4 regions of the Nitrincola sp. genome follow, and region 4 is predicted to be linked to each of the others. Evidence: predicted binding sites of a transcription regulator. Region 4 holds the regulator's gene; each other region holds the start of a gene.
What was found. Region 4 encodes sigma-54, which starts transcription at its own class of promoters, with help from an activator protein. Its sites were predicted from a motif close to TGGCACNNNNNTTGCTNT; they were not measured.
Positions count from the first base shown of each region.

Region 1 (5,135 bases), on a different contig from region 4:
TTAGCGATATAGCGCTTAATGCGGAAGTTGTCGTTTTCGCCAGTATCTTCAGGCAGTGCCCCACGTTGCACTCTCATTTTGTGGGCAGTTTGCCAGGTGCGCATAATCACTTCACCGACTCGGCCCATGGCTTGAGAATCGGAGGAGATCATCGAAAAAGCGCCCAGATCATGCAGGATATCTTCAGAAGCGATGGTTTCACGACGGATGCGAGATTCAGCAAAGGCAACATCTTCAGCAATGGAGGGATCCAGATGGTGGCAGACCATCAGCATATCCAGATGCTCGTCTACGGTATTCACCGTATAAGGACGGGTGGGGTTGGTAGAGGAGGGCAGTACATTGCTTTCGCCACAGGCCTTGATGATATCGGGCGCATGGCCACCCCCGGCCCCTTCGGTGTGATAGGTGTGAATCACCCGACCGTTGATCGCGGCGAGGGTCGACTCAACAAAACCGGATTCATTCAGGGTGTCGGTATGAATGGCGACCTGAATATCCATTTCATCAGCCACGCTAAGGCAGCAGTCTATGGCTGCAGGTGTGGTACCCCAGTCTTCATGCAGTTTAAGCCCCATGGCACCGGCCAGAATCTGCTCACGCAACCCTTCCGGTAAGCTGGCATTACCCTTGCCCATAAACCCGAGGTTCATCGGAAATTCATCGGCTGCTTCGAGCATGCGATGAATATTCCAGGGGCCGGGTGTGCATGTTGTGGCATTGGTGCCGGTAGCAGGACCGGTTCCACCACCGAGCATGGTGGTAACACCGGAGCAGAGCGCTTCTTCGATCTGTTGCGGGCAAATAAAATGAATATGTGCGTCGATACCACCGGCGGTGAGAATCTGACCTTCGCCGGCAATGACCTCAGTGCCTGGACCAATGACGATATCCACCCCGGGCTGAGTGTCAGGGTTGCCAGCTTTACCGATATGCAGAATACGACCTTCTTTAATACCCACATCGGCTTTAATAATGCCCCAGTGATCGACTATCAGTGCATTGGTAATCACCAGATCAGCGGTTTTGGCGCTGGGACACTGAGCCTGACCCATACCATCACGGATCACCTTGCCGCCACCAAACTTAACTTCATCACCGTAGATCGTCAGGTCGTCTTCAACTTCCAGCCAGAGTTCGGTATCGGCCAGGCGTAGGCGGTCCCCCTTGGTGGGACCAAACATTTCGGCGTAGGCCTGTCGTGAAATCGTTGCCATGTGCTGCTCCTGACTTGGTTATAGATCGCCCTGGATTTTACCCTGAAAGCCGAACACTCTTCGCTGACCGGCATAAGCCACCAGTTCCACGGTACGGCTCTGTCCCGGCTCAAAACGAACCGCTGTGCCAGCGGCGATATTGAGTCGAAAACCACGTGTACTTTCGCGATCAAATACCAAGGCGTTATTGGCTTCATAAAAGTGATAGTGTGAGCCAATTTGAACAGGTCGATCACCTGTATTAGCTACGCTTACCTTGCGCGTCTCGCGGCCCGCATTTAGCTCAATATCACCTTCAGCAACTTTCATTTCTCCAGGAATCATGTCATCTCCTTTAAACGATGGGGTCGTGAATGGTGACCAGCTTGGTGCCATCCGGAAAGGTTGCTTCAATCTGCACTTCTGGCAGCATATCGGGAATGCCATCCATTACGTCATCACTGGTTAGCAGGGTTCGACCGAAGTCCATCAGTTCAGCGACAGTACGCCCATCCCGTGCACCTTCCATAATGGCGGCACTGATATAGGCAACAGACTCGGGGTAGTTGAGCTTTACACCGCGTTCTTTACGTCGCTCGGCGACCAGCGCGGCGGTAAACAGTAAAAGCTTATCTTTTTCGCGGGGTGACAGTTCCATAATCAGCACTCTCTTGTTGGAGTGGCGTCTAACTCGTTGGCGCCAATAAATGCAAGTGTTTGACTTGTTTTGTCTGGGTTTTGCAAAGAGTGTGCCACGGTGAAGAGAACCGCAGTTGGGAGGTGTTTCTGAGGGCTTTGCCCGGTTGCCGTGCGTGGGCGTGTATTTATTTGGTGCGCAAGATGGTTTTATGCGCAAGTATGGTGCGTATCAGACCTGCTTCACGGCTTGACGAAAACAGGCAAGCAGGTCAGACATGGCATCGTCGAGCGGCACCTCATCACGCCAGCACATACCCACAGAGCCTTGTTCACCTTGTAACTCTATATCCAGTGCTGTAATCAGACCACGCTCATGGAAATGCCTGGCTACACGCTCAGAGACTATCGATAACATATCACTGAACTGCAGTAACCACAGGTTACCGACCTGGGAGGTGGATTCGATACGATAAGGGGGCGGTTTTTGTCCAGCCGTAGTTAAGGAAATGTCCAGCTTGCTACGAATGGGTGTACCACTTGGCCAGACTATCCAGTCATAGTTATAGAGATCTGCCCAGCTTAGGGCGGGTTTTCCAGCCAGTGGATGATCAATTCGTGCAACGATACTGAGTGATTCTTTATAGAGCATTTCACTGAACAGGGTTGAGCGTGGTTGATAGTTATCCATTCGCCCTACAACGAGGTCAAGTTTACCCGTTTCCAGCTTTTCCAGCAGGATATTCATTGTGCCTTCCTGGATTTCAATACGGGATTCCGGATGCTTTTCTATAAACTGAATGATCGCTGCTGGCACAAAGGTGGGTGCTGTAGCGGGTGATGTGCCTATTGCCAGGGTTCTGGAACTACCTTCTTTGAGGGATGCAAGATTGATTTCTGCACGATCCATCTCATTGATGACTCGCTCAGCATGTGCAATCAGTAAGCGACCCATTGCTGTTGGCTGCAAGCCACGTGAGTGCCGGTCAAACAGTTCAGCACCTATATCGTCTTCCAGCTCCTTTAGCCATTTAGAAAGCCCAGGCTGCGTGGTGAACAGCTGTTTGGCTGTCTCACTGAGGCTGCCGGTTTCAGACAAGCTAATCAGCAACTGCAGATGGTGAATACGTAAACGGCGAGTCCAGCTCATTATTGGTATACCTAAAATAATATATCAGTATGGAATAATATCATTATTCGATATGGGTAGATTAGTCAATAATGCGCCATATGCAAAGTGCAGATAAAAGCGCAGGAGCGAAAAATGATACAACTCTACAGTTTTTTTAACAGCTCCACCTCCTACCGTGTCCGTATCGCGCTGGCACTCAAAGGGGTTGAGTATCGTTATACCGGAGTCAACATACGTGTCGGTGAACAATCATCAGACAGCTATCGTGAATTGAACCCGTCAAAGGGTGTGCCTTATTTTATTGATGAAGATGGCAATCGCTTCAGCCAGTCGTTAGCGATCATTCAGTATCTGGATGAGCGCTACCCACAGTCCCCTTTGTTACCTAAGGATAAAGTGGAAAAGGCACGCGTAATGGAATTGTCGGCAGCTATTGCCTGCGATATGCATCCCGTCAATAACCTGCGTGTACTGGGCTATTTGAGTAAGAACTTTGGCGTGAACGACCAGCAAAAATCCCAGTGGTACACACATTGGATCAATGAGGGATTTACGGCGGTAGAAACACTTTTGCAACGCTACGGATCAGGCGATTATTGCTTTGGTAATGCCCCGAGCCTGGCGGATTGCTGCCTGGTACCTCAGGTTGCCAATGCCGAGAGAATGGGCTGTGACCTCAGTGCCTATCCAAGGGTGTTGGCTGTGTACAACCACTGCCAGCAGCAGCCGGCTTTTCAACAGGCGGCGCCAAAATCACAACCGGACTTTATTGGCTAACCCTTCACCATCCGGTGTTATCAAACATTTAACAATAAGAGGTTAACAATGAACTCAACTGCAAAAAAACAAAAAGTCATTGTTGTCGGAGGCGGTATCGGTGGTCTGGCTGCAGCGATGGCGTTGACGTCTCAGGGCATCGAAGTTGAACTGCTTGAGCAGGCTGAACAGATTGCAGAAATAGGTGCAGGAATCCAGTTGGGCCCGAATGCCTATGCTGCGCTAGACGCTTTAGGTGTCGGTGAAGCGGCCCGTAATCGCTCTGTATTTACCGACCATATGACTATGATGGATGCGGTAGATGCCAAAGAAATTGGTCGCATCGATGTCGGCCCTGCGTTTCGGGAACGCTTTGGTAACCCTTATGGTGTTATCCACCGTGCTGATATTCACCTTTCGATCCTTGAGGCGGTTGAAAAACATCCGTTGATTAAGTTCCGCACGTCGACCCGTATTGGACGTTATGAAACAACCGACTCAGGTGTGGTGGTGACGGATACCCAGGGTAATCAATTTACCGCTGATGCTTTGTTGGGTGCCGATGGTGTGCGTTCTGTCGTACGTGAAACCCTGATCGGTGATGAGGCGCGAGTCACGGGCCATGTTGTCTACCGCGCCGTCGTTGATGCCTCTGAAATTCCTGAAGATATGCATGCCAATGCCCCGGTGCTTTGGGCTGGCCCACGTTGCCACCTGGTGCAGTATCCGCTGCGTGGTGGCAAGGAGTACAACATCGTTGTGACCTTCCACAGCCGCAATAAGGAAGAATGGAGCGTCACCGAGGGCAGTAAAGAAGAGGTGTTGTCCTATTTTGAAGGCATACATTCTACCCCTCGTCGTCTGCTTGATTTGCCAAAATCCTGGCGTCGCTGGGCAACGGCGGATCGCGAACCGGTCGAACACTGGGGTGAGGGTGTTGTCACCCTGTTGGGAGATGCCGCTCACCCCATGACACAGTATCTGGCACAGGGTGCGTGTATGGCACTGGAAGATGCCGTGACTCTGGGTAAGGCGATTGAAAGCTGTGATCAGGATCTGGCCAGTGCCTTCCGCCTGTATGAATCCATCCGTATCCCACGTACCGCCCGTGTGGTCTGGAGTGCCCGGGAAATGGGACGTTTGTATCATGCCAAAGGCGTTGAACGTCAGGTTCGCAATTCACTTTGGGCTGGTCGTTCACAGCAGCGTTTTTATGATGCGGTTGAGTGGCTGTACAGCTGGAATGTGGATAACTGTCTGAATCAGCCGGGTCAATAAGCGATACGTTACAGTTGCTGAAGTTTATAAGAGGATAAAAACATGCATCAGTTAGGCACACTTGAAGACTTGCCCCAGGAATACAGAGATCAACTGACTCAGAAGAACCTGGTGCCCCTCTGGCCGAATATGCGCGC
Region 1 covers NZ_JBLXDN010000017.1:45,611-50,745, reverse strand. The annotation lists gene ureC (urease subunit alpha) at 1-1,217, opposite strand, end outside; gene ACN0R1_RS13300 (urease subunit beta) at 1,236-1,541, opposite strand; gene ureA (urease subunit gamma) at 1,552-1,854, opposite strand; gene ACN0R1_RS13290 (LysR substrate-binding domain-containing protein) at 2,065-2,982, opposite strand; gene maiA (maleylacetoacetate isomerase) at 3,100-3,741, shown strand; gene ACN0R1_RS13280 (3-hydroxybenzoate 6-monooxygenase) at 3,790-4,998, shown strand; gene ACN0R1_RS13275 (cupin domain-containing protein) at 5,041-5,135, shown strand, end outside.
Region 1: ureA (urease subunit gamma) is a predicted target of sigma-54. The motif match lies at 1,934-1,951, and genes of this name have one in related genera.

Region 2 (5,135 bases), on a different contig from region 4:
TACATTTGAAGGCGCCAGCGCCGTATTTACCTTCTTTGACAAACCCGTGATACTGGGCCTGATAACACTTGGCGTTGCCGCAGCGGTGACACTCGTGGTGGTCGCTAGTGCAATACACGAGAAACACAGTTTCAGCAGCCCGATGGATCCTTTGAAAAATCGCTGATAGTCGATTCACTGGCAGCTCCGTTAATAGAGCTGCCAGTGCCTAGGATGAAATCGTTATGACAGCTCATATCAGCGGTCAACTTTCGTCATCATCCTCATCGGCTTCCATACCTAGTTCTTTGATCTTACGGGTAAGGGTATTACGCCCCCAGCCTAACAACTCCGCCGCATCCCGCTTACGCCCTGCGGTATGCTTCAGCGCGATCTCTATCATTGCCTGCTCGAACATTGGCAAGGCTTCATTGAGAATGGATTTGCGACCACGACTCAACTGTTGATCAGCCCAGCTACGTAACAACTGATCCCAACTGCCGCCAACAGGTTGACTGATTTCTGGTCGATCAAGTAGCTCTGGGGGTAAATCGGAGATCAACACCTCCCGACCTGAAGCCATTACTGTCAACCAGCGGCAGGTATTCTCCAATTGCCTGACATTGCCCGGCCAGGGTAGATCGCAAATAAACTCTTCTGTATCCAACTTGAGGGTTTTCGGCTCCACACTCAGCTCTTCAGCAGAACGCGCCAGAAAATAACGGGCCAATCTGGGAATATCTTCACGCCGCTGTGACAATCTGGGAATATGAATACGGATGACATTCAGACGGTGGAATAAATCTTCGCGAAAGCGTCCCTCCTGCACCAGGGTTTCCAAGTTCTGATGGGTCGCCGCAATAATGCGCACATCCACCTTCACCGGGGTGTGACCACCTACACGATAAAACTCACCATCGGCCAACACGCGCAGCAACCGCGTTTGTGTATCAGCCGGCATGTCGCCGATTTCATCCAGAAACAAGGTACCGCCATCCGCCTGCTCAAAGCGCCCCCGACGAGCGGCAGCAGCACCTGTAAAAGCGCCTTTTTCATGGCCAAACAACTCAGACTCAATCAAATCCTTGGGAATGGCCGCCATATTGAGAGGAATAAACGGATGCGCCACCCGTGGACTGTGCCGATGCAGTGCATGTGCCACCAATTCTTTGCCCGTGCCTGAGTCGCCATTGATCAACACGGTTATATTGGATTGCGACAGGCGACCGATGGCACGAAACACTTCCTGCATAGCCGGCGCTTCACCAATGATCTCGGCAGTATCGGCTTCGATGAGATCAGGTGATTTTTCACGCCGTTCATGCGCGTGCTCTACAGCTCTCGCAACCAGCGCAACGGCATCATCCACATCGAAGGGTTTAGGCAGGTATTCAAATGCGCCGCCACGGTATGACGCTACGGCACTATCCAGATCGGAATGCGCGGTCATGATAATAATGGGCAGATCCGGATAGTCAACATGGATACGCTCCAGCATTTCCAATCCATCCATTCCCGGCATACGGATATCACTGATAATGGCATCCGGCTGTTCCAGCGAAAGCTTTTTCAGCAACTGATCTGCACTTTCAAAAATAGCGGTCTTCAGACCCGCGGAACTTAAGGCCTTATCCAGCACCCAGCGTATCGAACGGTCATCATCAACCACCCAGACATTACCGCTTGTATTCATGATTCTGCTCCAGTGGTATTAGTAAGTGAAATCGTGTCTGACCCGGCTCGGTGGTGCACTCTATCAATCCACGGTGTCGATTGATGATAGCTTGAGCAATGGACAAGCCCAGGCCGGAACCTTCCGCACGCCCAGTAACCATCGGGTAAAAGATCGTCGAAGCCAGCTCTTCAGGAATGCCCGGACCGTTATCAATTATTTCAATCGAACACACCAGTCGGTGTCTTTCAGTACCCAGCGTCATCTGACGCAACGCCCGAGTTTTAATGGTAATGGATGGATTTTCAGTAGCCGATTCATGCAGCGCTTGCATGGCGTTACGGACAATATTCAGAATGGCCTGAATCAGTTGCTCTTTGTCCCCAGAAAACTCTGGAATGCTCGGGTCATAATCCCGCGTCAAACTGATTTTCTCTTCAGATTCAGCTCTGACCAAGTGACAGACGCGCTCCAGAATGGCATGAATATTAACCATTTCCAGATGGGGCAACTTATGTGGGCCTAATAAACGATCCACCAGGTTGCGCAAGCGATCCGCCTCATCAATGATCACACGGGTATAATCATGCAGCTCGACATCCGTCAACTCACGTTCGAGCAACTGTGCCGCACCGCGAATGCCACCTAAGGGATTTTTAATTTCATGCGCAAGACCTCTGACCAATGAACGCGCTGTTGCATGTCGAGATAACAGCTCCTCTTCACGCTCAATACGCAACAAACGGTCTCTTGCCTGAACTTCTAAAAGCAATCCCAACGTGGGTGATAAATTAACACTGTAGTCGATTAATAACTCTTGGCCCATTGCGTTCATCAGACGCGCTTCGCGTTTACTGTATGGATGCAACGATGTTAAGGCATCACGCATCAACTCCAGATCTTCCTCGCTGAACACCAGCCACTCATACACAGCCTTACCTTTTAAGCGGCGTATGGATGCCTGCAACAGCATTTCTGCCGCTGGGTTCATATAGGTTATAAATAACTGATTATCTAGCAGAATCACTGAGGTTGTCAGGTTATCCAGTATCTGCTGATGAATCGATTTTATTGCCATTTAACATCTCCTCTTGCATTGTTATAGCAAGAAAGGTGCCACTTAAATGCCCCTTCACGATCCAAATAAGTGCAGTGGATACGGGTTTCTCATCCATATTAGCCTTATACAGCTTATACTTAACGCACCAATTCTGTGCGCTTGCTATTTATTAGTACAGAGATTTGCGTTAAGAGAGCGCATAAAAAAAGCCTCCGTCAGGAGGCTTTTTTAGCTGGGTTAAACCTTGCTAGTCTTAAACAGAGTAGTAAAGGTCAAACTCAACAGGGTGTGTTGTCATGTTAACGCGCTCAACTTCGGCACGTTTCAGCTTGATGTAGGCATCCAGCATATCTTTAGAGAACACGCCACCTTTAGTCAGGAACTCATGATCAGCTTCCAGGTTATCCAGGGCTTCAGTCAAGCTGGATACCACAGTTGGGATCAGCTTGGCTTCTTCTGGTGGCAGGTCATACAGATCTTTATCTGCAGGATCACCAGGGTGGATCTTGTTCTGAATACCGTCGATACCCGCCATCAACAAGGCTGCAAAGCACAAGTAAGGGTTGGCAGCTGGATCAGGGAAGCGAGCTTCCACACGACGTGCCTTAGGTGTAGTGGTATAAGGAATACGCAAAGAGGCAGAGCGGTTACGTGCTGAGTAAGCCAACATAACCGGTGCTTCGAATCCAGGAACCAAACGCTTGTAGGAGTTAGTTGATGGATTACACAGTGCATTCAACGCTTTAGCGTGTTTGATGATACCGCCGATGTAGTAAAGCGCCGTTTCACTCAAACCACCGTAGCCGTCACCCGCGAAGATGTTCTTGCCATCTTTGTTCATAGACAGGTGAACGTGCATACCTGAACCATTATCACCTACCAGCGGCTTAGGCATGAAGGTAGCGGTTTTGCCATAAGCGTGCGCAACATTGTGTACGCAGTACTTCAGGATCTGAACTTCGTCGGCTTTTTTAACCAGAGTGTTACCACGCACGCCGATTTCGCACTGACCCGCTGTAGCCACTTCATGGTGGTGAACTTCGATGGTCAGACCCATAGCTTCCATAGCATCACACATCGCTGCACGCAGATCATGCAGAGAGTCGATTGGGGGTACTGGGAAGTAACCGCCTTTCACGCGTGGACGGTGACCGGTGTTACCACCTTCAATCTTATGGCTGGATGCCCAAGAGGCTTCTTCAGAGCTGATAGTATAGCCACAGCCACCGATATCGGCATGCCAGTTAACTTCATCAAACACGAAGAATTCAGGCTCTGGGCCAAGCATCGCTGTATCAGCAATACCGGTAGATGCCAGATACTGTTCTGCACGCAGCGCGACAGAGCGAGGATCACGGTCATAGCCCTGACCCGTGGCTGGCTCGACTATGTTACAACGCACAATAATAGTCGGTGCTTCAGTAAAAGGATCCAGTACGGATGCAGAATCATCCGGCATCAGAATCATGTCAGATTCATTAATACCCTTCCATCCGGAGATAGAGGAGCCATCAAACATCTTACCTTCTTCGAAGAAGGAATCACCCATATCAGAAACAGGGATGGTTACGTGCTGTTCTTTACCTTTAAAATCAGTAAAGCGCATATCAACCCATTTCGCATTGTGTTCTTTAATCAGATTCAGAGTATTCTCTGACATAGGACTCTCCTACCTTTTGATCTAGATGAATTTGCCGAAAGCCGGATCCGCCGGAGTTCTATCCGGCACGACTGCTTGATAATTCTAAAGCAATCCTTGTGCCATTTCGTCAGAGCCACTATTTACGGCGGGAGCGGTGAAAACGCCCCATCCACAAAACATCTTTTTGCACTAATATGGTGCTCATTAACATCAAAAGGCACGATATTGGTGCGCAAAGGCAATTGGAGTTCTGATAGTGTGCACTGACTTGTTAATACTACGCCAAAGCGTGAAATCTTGCGCTATCGCAGTGCACCATTTTGAAAATAAACACTGCACAAACTTTCATCGATTGTTCGGCGTTACTGGCGTATAATGCTGCGCTTTACAAAGAAACCTGGAACACACCTGTGATCGAAGACCTCAGAAACATTGCCATCATCGCGCACGTCGACCATGGCAAAACCACACTAGTGGACAAGCTAATGCAGCAGTCAGGCACTCTGACTCGTCGCGATGAAAGTGCAGAACGCATCATGGACTCCAATGACCAGGAGCGTGAGCGTGGCATTACCATTTTGGCCAAAAATACGGCTATCAAGTGGAATGACTACCGTATCAACATCGTAGACACACCGGGACACGCCGACTTTGGTGGTGAAGTTGAACGGGTACTCTCCATGGTAGACTCCGTTCTGCTACTGGTAGATGCGGTTGATGGTCCTATGCCTCAGACCCGCTTCGTAACCCAGAAAGCCTTTGCTCAAGGTCTGAACCCGATC
Region 2 covers NZ_JBLXDN010000016.1:54,776-59,910, forward strand. The annotation lists gene ACN0R1_RS12935 (hypothetical protein) at 1-166, shown strand, start outside; gene glnG (nitrogen regulation protein NR(I)) at 245-1,672, opposite strand; gene glnL (nitrogen regulation protein NR(II)) at 1,656-2,729, opposite strand; gene glnA (glutamate--ammonia ligase) at 2,965-4,371, opposite strand; gene typA (translational GTPase TypA) at 4,764-5,135, shown strand, end outside.
Region 2: glnL (nitrogen regulation protein NR(II)) is a predicted target of sigma-54. The motif match lies at 2,753-2,770, and genes of this name have one in related genera.

Region 3 (5,135 bases), on a different contig from region 4:
CAGCGATGAAATAATTGACCCACTGTAGCGGCGATCACCACACAAAAAGCTCAATACACTGGCTTCATCCTGCTCCGAATAATACTTTTCAAATATGTCTTCACTGCCAGTAATGGTCACCAACGTAGCCCAGCCCAGACGGGTGGCGCGGGGGAAATCCAACAACAAATGGCTATTAACACTGATCAGACGCGCCGTATCCTCTGCACGCTCAAGGTAACGGGCTAACCAATACACATTTTCTGCAACTCTAGATAACATGGCTTAACCCTCTCTCACATCAACAACCCAGGTGTCTTTACTGCCACCCCCCTGCGACGAATTCACCACCAGCGACCCTTTGGTCATAGCAACACGGGTCAATCCACCCATGGTCACATAAGTCGAATCACCGCCAGACAGGATAAAGGGACGCAAATCGATATGACGGGGTTCCATGGCATTCCCGCAGAGTGTCGGTGCCGTTGACAGTTTTAAGGTGGGTTGCGCCATGTAGTTACGCGGATCAGCCTTGATCAATTCGGCAAAGGCTTTGCGTTCACGTTTGCTGGCATGTGGACCGATCAGCATGCCATAACCTCCCGACTCATTGGCGGGTTTCACCACCAGTTTATCCAGATTATTAAGGACATATTCCCGGTCTTTTTCAATCATGCACAGATAACTGGGCACGTTAGGCAATAAGGGTTCCTGATCCAGATAATAACGAATAATTTGTGGCACGAAGGCATACACAATTTTATCATCAGCCACACCAGCACCCGGCGCATTGGCCAGGGCCACCTTGCCAGCCCGCCAGGCCCGCATCAGCCCGGGCACACCTAAGGTGGATTCAGGATTGAAAACCTCTGGATCGAGGAACATATCATCGATGCGGCGGTATATAACATCCACCTGCTGCAGGCCATCAACCGTTTTCATGTAAACATAGTCATCATCACTGACCAGCAGATCGGAACCCTCGACCAGCTCGACCCCCATCTGCTGTGCCAGGTAGGAGTGCTCATAGTAGGCCGAGTTGTAGATGCCAGGTGTCAAAATCACTATCTGCGGCTCATCACCGGGGCGCGGCGACATAGCCGCCAGCATATCAAACAGCTGATCGGTATAATCATCTACCGGCTGGATACGCCCAGTGGCAAACATTTCAGGTAATACCCGTTTAATAACGTTGCGGTTTTCCAGCATGTAAGACACGCCAGAAGGCACCCGCAGGTTGTCTTCCAGAACATAGAGCGTACCGTCGCTGTCTCGGACCAGATCTGAGCCACAGATATGTGCCCAGACATTATGCGGTGGCGAAATACCCACACACTGGGGTCTGAAATTCACTGACTGAGCCAATACTTCGGCCGGGAGAACACCATCCTTTATAATGCGCTGATCATGGTAAAGATCATGAATAAACAAGTTCAGTGCCTCTACCCGCTGACGCAGACCAGCAGCCGTTTTCTCCCATTCTGTGCGGGGAATAATGCGTGGCACCGGATCAAAAGGCCAGGCGCGGTCTATCATGCTGCCTTCGGTATACACCGTAAAGGTGATACCCATGGTTTGTATGGCCACATCAACGGCATGCCGGTGCTCTGTCAATTCTGCCGATGCTAGCTTCTCAAAGTAATCACACAACATGCGTGCTTCGGCTCTAGGCTGTCCAGGCGCCGCAATCAACTCATCGTAAAAATCTTTGCACGCATAATCTTGCCAGTTCACTTTCGTCATAGCGTGTTATCCATTGTTGTCATCATACCGATAGAGTTTTATTTGCAATTGCTGTACCAGCTCAGTGGTATCAGGCCCTATACTCTGAAGTGAATAGATCCAGCTAAGCCGCCATGCACTTAAAAGGCGCCAATTGCACTTAAATAGTGCACAAAATGCAACCAAATGGAGCGTTTGCCATGCTTGGTTTCCGCATACCAGCCTCAGCCTAAGCCTGATTGTCTCTTAGGTATAGCTTATTAATGACCAGGTAGGTTATATCTGGCATATCTGTTGCTGATGAACCATCATAGATTCTGAAAGCCTATCTTTTCAGCAGGGTAAGAGATCATGACGATTCGCGTTGCACTGAAGCACACCACCCGATATGACTTTGATAAACCGGTGCACCTATCACCACACTTGATCAGGCTGCGCCCTGCGCCTCATTGCCGCACACCGATCGACGCCTATTCACTCAAGGTGTCTGGTGGTGAGTATTTTATTAACTGGCAACAGGACCCCTTCGGCAACCATTCAGCCAGACTGGTTTTTCCAGAAAAAATCCGCCGCCTTCAAGTGGATATAGAACTGATTGCGCCCATGACAGTGATCAATCCGTTCGATTTTTTTCTGGAAGATTACGCCGATTTATTTCCCTTCAGCTACCCTGAAGAACTGTGTAAAGAGCTTAGCCCTTACTTAGAGATTACCGAATCAGGCCCTTTGTTAACCCAATGGGTCAAACAGACTTCAACCGAACCTGCCGCTGTCGTGGATTTTCTGGTCGGATTAAATCAGAAGCTGGCAGCAGATATTGAATACACCATCCGTTTGGAACCAGGCGTACAAACGGCTGAAGAAACCTTGCAGAAGGCGCTGGGATCCTGCCGTGATTCAGCTTGGCTGATGGTCCAGATTTTACGCCACCTCGGACTCGCCGCTCGTTTTGTTTCCGGCTATTTAATTCAGTTGAAAGCCGACCTCAAAGCACTGGATGGCCCATCAGGAACTGACACCGACTTTACCGACCTGCATGCCTGGACCGAAGTGTACATCCCAGGTGCTGGATGGATAGGCCTTGATCCAACGTCTGGCATGTTGGCTGGGGAAGGGCATATTCCTCTGGCCGCCACCCCCTCTCCTTCCAGCGCAGCACCCATCACCGGCACATCGGAACCCTGCAAGGTGACCTTTGACTTTGCCATGGAAGTCACCCGTATCCATGAAGATCCACGTGTTACCAAACCCTACACGGATGATCAGTGGCAAGCGATAGACCAACTAGGCGAACGTGTTGACCAGATACTGGAACAGGAAGATTTGCGCCTAACTATGGGCGGCGAGCCCACCTTTGTCTCTATCGATGATATGGATGCAGAGGAGTGGACCATTGCCGCACAAGGGCCGAATAAACGCCGCTTAGCTGAAATTTTGTTGCAGCGATTACGGCCCCACTTTGCTCCCAACGGCCTAATCCACTATCAGCAAGGCAAGTGGTACCCTGGTGAGTCACTTCCGCGCTGGGCCCTGGCCTGTTATTGGCGTCGGGATGGCAAGCCCATATGGAAGGAAGATCGCTGGCTGGCCGACATCCACAAAAATTATCGTCTGGATGCTCAGGATGCCCGTCAATTCGCCACAGCCCTGACAACACGTCTCGGGCTGAAGCCGCAGCATTTGATCCCCTGCTATGAGGATGCCTACTATTATCTGTGGCTGGAACGTAAACAGCCTGTGGACATTGATCTCAGTAAAGAAGATCTAAAGAGTGATGAAAACCGCCGTCGACTAGCCACCCTGCTTGAGCAAGGCGTGGATAAAATCACTGGCTTCACCCTGCCCCTTGGACGTGATCTTAAACAGAACCGCTGGCGTTCAGGAGACTGGCCGGTCCGACGTCGACAACTTTATCTGATTCCTGGGGATTCTCCGATGGGCTATCGTCTGCCGTTGAGCGAGCTGCCATTGGCCGGACAGGAAGAACAGCACCACCCAGCCTCTTTATTTGAGGTCAAGCCACCATTACCGGATCTACATGGTGAAATTGCCAGCCGCTACAGTGCCTGGCTGCACCAGGAGCCCACCCTGGAGCGCCCTGAGGCACAGTTACGCCAAGAGCAGCACCCTGATGCTGACGAGAGCAGAATCATCCATACAGCCCTCTGTGTTGAGCCTCGTGAAGGCAAATTATTTGTGTTTATGCCGCCACTGGCGGAGTTGGAACACTATTTGGAACTACTGGTACAGATAGAACATACTGCCGCTGAACTGGAGCTGCCTGTCTGCCTGGAAGGCTATCCACCACCAGCTGACCCGCGTATTGAAAAATTCATGATCACACCGGATCCAGGTGTGATCGAAGTGAATATCATGCCTTCCCGCACTTGGCGTGAACTGGTCAACTCCACCCACCGACTTTACGAAGAGGCCCGCCTGGCCCGTCTGGGTACTGAAAAGTTCATGTTGGATGGACGCCATACCGGAACAGGCGGCGGTAACCATGTCACCCTGGGTGGTGCCACACCAGCCGATTCTCCCTTCTTGCGACGTCCGGCTCTGCTGACAAGCATGATTACTTACTGGCAGCACCACCCAAGTCTGTCCTTCCTGTTTGCTGGCATGTTTCTGGGGCCTACCAGCCAGGCACCCAGAATTGATGAAGCACGCCATGAAGCCCTCTATGAGCTGGAAATTGCCTTTCAGCAAATGCCGCCGGGTGAGGTGCCTCAACCCTGGATAGTTGACCGTTTACTTCGTAATCTGCTCACGGATATCACCGGCAACACCCACCGCGCTGAATTCTGCATCGACAAGCTCTATTCACCTGACAGCCCGACCGGCCGTCTCGGGCTACTGGAGTTACGTGGTTTTGAAATGCCACCGCATGCACGCATGAGTCTGATGCAGCAATTGTTGATCCGGGCACTCGTAGCACGTTTTACCCGTGACCCCTACCGCAAAAAATTAGTGCGCTGGGGAACCGAGCTGCATGATCGCTGGATGTTGCCACACCACCTCTGGACCGACCTGCTGGATGTTCTGGATGATCTACGCAATCACGGATTTGATTTTAATCCTGAATGGTTTGCCGCCTTCCTGGAGTTTCGTTTCCCGCAATACGGTGAAGTCATCTACGATCAAGTCAAAATCGAATTACGCCAGGCCATTGAGCCCTGGCATGTGCTTGGAGAAGAGGTCAGTGGCGGTGGCACCGCACGCTATGTCGATTCATCTGTTGAGCGCTTGCAGGTAAAAGTCTTTGGCTTTAATCCGGCACGCCATATTCTGACCTGTAACGGCAGGCGTGTTCCGCTACAACCCACCGGCGTTAACTCAGAAGCGGTAGCCGGTGTACGTTACCGTGCCTGGCAGCCACCTTCGGCCCTGCACCCAATGATTCCCGTTCACGCACCCCTGGTATTTGACCTGAT
Region 3 covers NZ_JBLXDN010000016.1:65,866-71,000, forward strand. The annotation lists gene ACN0R1_RS12980 (alpha-E domain-containing protein) at 1-261, opposite strand, end outside; gene ACN0R1_RS12985 (circularly permuted type 2 ATP-grasp protein) at 265-1,722, opposite strand; gene ACN0R1_RS12990 (DUF2126 domain-containing protein) at 2,053-5,135, shown strand, end outside.
Region 3: ACN0R1_RS12990 (DUF2126 domain-containing protein) is a predicted target of sigma-54. The motif match lies at 1,985-2,002, and genes of this name have one in related genera.

Region 4 (5,135 bases):
ATTTGCTTGATCAGCTCAGGTAATAGCATGGCTGGAAGATTGTCAATGCAATAAAAACCAGCATCTTCAAGTGCTTGCAGCGCCGTAGTTTTACCTGAACCGGATCGACCACTCAAAATGACCAGCTTCACAGCTTAGCTTCCTTGCCCGGCAGCGTTCATAAAACGACTGAACAGCGTGACGGCATCAGTAGCACCTCGCAGTGCTTCACGTATCTCTGACTGACTGAAGAGCTCGGCTAGACCAGCGAGTGTTTGTAAATGCTCTGTAGCCGCATCTTCAGGGACCAATAGGCAGCAGAGAAGGTCGACAGGACGGTTGTCTATCGCATCAAAATCAATAGGTTCTTTCAAGGTGATTAAAAGTGCGAGAGCTCTATTACAGCCAGCCAGACGACAGTGTGGGATCGCCACACCGTCGCCGATGCCTGTACTGCCGAGGCGTTCACGATTGAGCAGGGCGCTGAAGACATCTTCAGCTTCCAGTTCATCTATTTCGGCAGCCAGTGTTTCACTGGCAATTTCTAAAACACGTTTTTTACTGACGGCATCGATATGACAGAGTGTCAGGGATTCAGTCAGTAGTTCGGATATAGGCATGTGATAGTCAATAGTTAGTGGTTATTTATGAGATTTCATTTTTTCCTTGTGCTTAATGACCTGACGATCCAATTTGTCGATCATGGCATCTATTGCAGCATACATGTCATCCTGTTCGGCTTGTGCAAATATTTCACCTCCAGCTACATGTAAGTCAGCTTCAGCTTTCTGGCGCTGCTTCTCAACACTCAGGGTCACCTGTACGTTGGTAATATTGTCGAAATGACGCTCAAGACGCACGAATTTACTGCGAACGTACTCATTTAATGCATCTGTCAGTTCTACGTGATGACCGGTTATATTGATCTGCATGGTATCTCTCCTTAGTGCCGGTACGATGAGGTCGTACTCTATAGTTAATTAAAGCAGACGCTTGCGCTCATTAGAAGGCGGAATGCTTAACGCCTCACGATATTTTGCGACGGTACGTCTTGCTACGTTGATTCCCTGCTCTTTCAGCAGTTGTGCGATCTTGTTATCGCTGAGGGGTTTGGCTGTATTTTCAGCAGAAATCAACTTTTTGATCAGCGCTCGAATCGCTGTGGATGAAGCACCTTCTCCATCGGCCGTATTAACCTGACTGGAAAAGAAATATTTAAGCTCAAAAATACCTCTGGGGGTATGAATGAATTTTTGTGTGGTAACACGGGAAATGGTGGATTCATGCATGGATACCGCTTCAGCGATATCATGCAACACCATGGGTTTCATGGCTTCATCACCTGTGTCGAGAAAGTCGCGCTGTCGCTCGACAATCTCGGTTGCCACCTTTAGTAGCGTGTCATTGCGGCTCAGCAAACTTTTCAAAAACCAGCGCGCTTCCTGCAGGTGATTTTTCAAGTAGGTATTGTCGGCACTGCTGTCAGCACGTCGGATCAAATCCGCATACTGTGAATTGATCCGCAGTTTAGGAGCGATATCTGGATTAAGGGATACGATCCACTCATCCTGGATTTTACGCACCATGACATCGGGTATGACATATTCAGATTGAGTGGAGCTGATCAATGCGCCGGGTTTGGGGTTTAACGAGCGGATCAGGTTGATGACATTATCCAGTTCAACGTCATTCAGACGCATTTTGCGCATCAGTGTTTTGTAATCATGGCTGCCTAGCAGGGGTAAAAATTCCCGGCAAAGGCGAATTGCTTGCTCACGCCATTCGATCGTTTCTGGCAGTTGCCTGATCTGTATACACAGGCATTCACTCAGATCTCGGGCGGCTACCCCCGGTGGATCAAATTGCTGAACCCGGTGGAGTACCGCCAGAATTTCATCTTCATCGGCTTCCATGAACAGTTCCGGCTGTTGTGCCTGGAACTGTTCCAGTAGCTCGGCAAGGTCGCTACGCAGGTAGCCATCCGCATCCGTGGCGTCGATAATGGCCTCTGCCACCATATAGTCCTGTTCACTCATGGGGGTCAGGTTCAACTGCCAGATCAGATGATCCTGGAGGGTGTCTTCTCGGGTATCATTGTCTTGATTAGGCCAGTCGCCTTCGGCAGCAGAGCCTGAGCCTGGGCCTTGGCTTTGGAAGGTGTCTTCCCAGTTGCTGTCAGTGGGCAAGTCATCGGGAATGGATTCATTCCAGTCAGTATCTGCCCCAGTGTCTTCGTTTGAATTGTCTGACGTTTCGCTATTGCTGTTTAGTGCAGCGGTTTCTTTATCTTCATAGGTTTGATCCACGAGCGCTTCGGTCGTGTCAGATTCATCATCACTGACTTCCAGCAACGGGTTGCTGTCCAGCGCCTGCTGGATCTCCTGTTGTAGATCCAGTGTTGACAGCTGCAGCAGGCGGATGGCTTGTTGCAGCTGTGGCGTCATCGTGAGATGTTGGCCAATCTTGAGATGTAACGCTTGCTTCATATGCCGTTAAGATCACTTATTCAGAGGCAGGGATGGTGACTAAAGCCGGAACTGGTCGCCGAGATAGGCGCTGCGAACCTGCTTGTTGCCCATTATGTCAGATGGACTGCCATCTGCAAGGATGGCGCCTTCACTGACGATGTAGGCACGTTCACAAATGTCGAGGGTCTCGCGCACATTGTGATCAGTTATCAGTATACCTATATTACGTTCCTGAAGATGCCGTATGGTCTGTTTAATATCATTTACTGATATCGGATCAACACCCGCAAAGGGTTCATCCAGCAGAATGAAGCGTGGTTCCGTGGCCAATGCACGGGCTATCTCCACGCGCCGACGCTCCCCCCCAGACAGTGCCATACCTGGGCTGTTGCGTAGATGGGTAATATGGAATTCCTGTAGCAGCTCTTCCAGTAACTGGGTGCGGTCTGATTTGGATAACTCCTTACGGGTTTCCAGAATGGCCATCAGATTGTCGCTGACACTCAGCTTTCTGAACACCGAAGCTTCCTGTGGCAGATAGCCGATGCCTTTTTTGGCGCGGCTGTGCATAGGCAATTGGGTGATATCCTGCTGTGCAAGACGAATATTGCCCTTGTCGGCATTTACCAGTCCCACGATCATATAGAAGCAGGTCGTTTTACCCGCACCATTTGGACCCAGCAGACCCACAATTTCGCCCTGGCTGATTTTCAGGGAAACGTCGCGAACAACATCACGTCCTTTATAGGACTTGGCCAGATGCAGGGCTTCCAGAGTGGTGGTCATGGCTACTGGTTGCCTTTCGGTTGAATGATCATTTGCACGCGCTGGCCATCCTGAGACTCGCTTCTGAATGCATCCACGACAGATTTATCCATGTCATAGACGATGCGATCTCCGGTGAACTCGTCGGCGTCCTGCATAACGCGAGCGTTTTCAGTAATGGTTACCGTCTGAGTGGGTACCTGGTAATCCATACGTAATCCATAGGCCTTGGTTGTAGGCTGGTTGGCACTGGCTTGCTGATGAAACTCAGCAGGGGAGCCAGTCGATAAAATTCTGGAAATACTACCGGCATTATCACGGTGCATTTCGACACGTGAACCCAGCATCAGCATGGTGCCCTGACGTATTTCAACTGATCCGGTATACACAGCGACGCCAGTGAGTTCGTTCATGCTGGCGTGATCGGCTGAGACATAGATTGGCTGCTCCTGGTCTTCAGGCAGGGCGTAAGCAGTCTGACTCAGTATCAGTAGTGCTGTGATCAGGCACAGCATTAACATTTTAGTATGTCGCATAATATCCTCTTACGTCAGACAGCAGGTCTATACGGTGTTCTTTTAGCCACGCCTGCATGCCGATAGCATCGGTACGGTTGGTTCCCTGTTGAATCTGAACGGGAGCATCGGTTTCGGCATAATCATCCGGTGGCAGTAATGTCATGACTGATGTCGTCAGTACCCAAGGTGTTTCTGCAGCCGAATTATCAATAACCCTGACGTTTCCTGCAAGTTCAATCTTGCTTTCATCGTCTGGCATGCTGCCGAGGTCGGACGAAATCTGTGTATCGCCACGTCCATCGCGAGGCAGTGTAATCAATGGGCTGTTCAGTGTGATCAGCTCCGGTGCCGGGAAATGCTGCAAATGGGGTGACTGGACGATGCGTGAGAGTTGTCCGTTTTCATCGAATACACTGATGTACGCATCGCGGATAAAAAAGTCCACTCGATCTGGATTATCCGGGTCACCTGAAACGGTTTCACCAGGACTGCCAAAAATGCCCCAGTACACCAGCGCGGCCAGTAGTATTGCCAGACCGGTTATCAGTTTCAGGCGGGCGGCACTAAACATCAGCGAAATTCCTCAATCAGACCGGTCAGTTTACCCTGAGCTGATAACAGTACTTCGCAGAATTCCCGTGCCGCTCCATGACCGCCTTGGCGGGAGGTACACCAATCGGCTTCCTGGCAGACTACCGGATGACCATTGGGAACAGAGACACCAAAAGCGACCGTAATGATGGCCGCCAGGTCCGGCAGATCATCGCCAATATAGGCGGTAGTGGTTGCGCTGTCTCCACTTTCTAACCAGATTTCTTCCAGAGCTGTCAGCTTGTCTTCACGCCCCTGTATCAGCCAGTCAACGCCGAGTGCTTTGGCGCGCATGCTCACTTGTGATGAGCTGCGTCCGGTGATAATGGCTGTCTTGATGCCGGCTTTCTGCAGCAGCTTTATCCCCAGGCCGTCCAGCGTATTGAAGGCTTTTACTTCCTGACCATCGGGTAAAAAATACAGCGAACCATCGGTTAATATACCATCCACATCAAACACGGCCAGACGAATGGATTGCAAGCGTTGCTTCAGTACATCGGACAAGGTTTCTGTCATGGTCAGATTACTCCGGCTTTAAGCAGGTCATGCATGTTCAGCGCACCGGCGAGCTGGCCTTGCTCATCAGTAATCAGCAGCGCATTGATTTTACGTTCCTGCATGACTTTTAGTGCTTCTGCTGCCAAGGATCCTGTTTTCAGTGTAGTGCCGCCGCGGGTCATGACCTCTTCAATCGAGGTATTTTTAAGATCGATTTCCTGATCCAGGGTGCGGCGCAAGTCGCCATCGGTAAAAATACCCAGCAGCTCGCCGGTGGCGTTGGTTACCGCTGTCATACCCAGGCGTTTCTGAGTTA
Region 4 covers NZ_JBLXDN010000001.1:331,934-337,068, reverse strand. The annotation lists gene rapZ (RNase adapter RapZ) at 1-131, opposite strand, end outside; gene ACN0R1_RS01555 (PTS sugar transporter subunit IIA) at 135-599, opposite strand; gene hpf (ribosome hibernation promoting factor) at 621-911, opposite strand; gene ACN0R1_RS01545 (RNA polymerase factor sigma-54) at 960-2,465, opposite strand; gene lptB (LPS export ABC transporter ATP-binding protein) at 2,505-3,233, opposite strand; gene lptA (lipopolysaccharide transport periplasmic protein LptA) at 3,236-3,748, opposite strand; gene lptC (LPS export ABC transporter periplasmic protein LptC) at 3,735-4,301, opposite strand; gene ACN0R1_RS01525 (KdsC family phosphatase) at 4,301-4,825, opposite strand; gene ACN0R1_RS01520 (KpsF/GutQ family sugar-phosphate isomerase) at 4,840-5,135, opposite strand, start outside.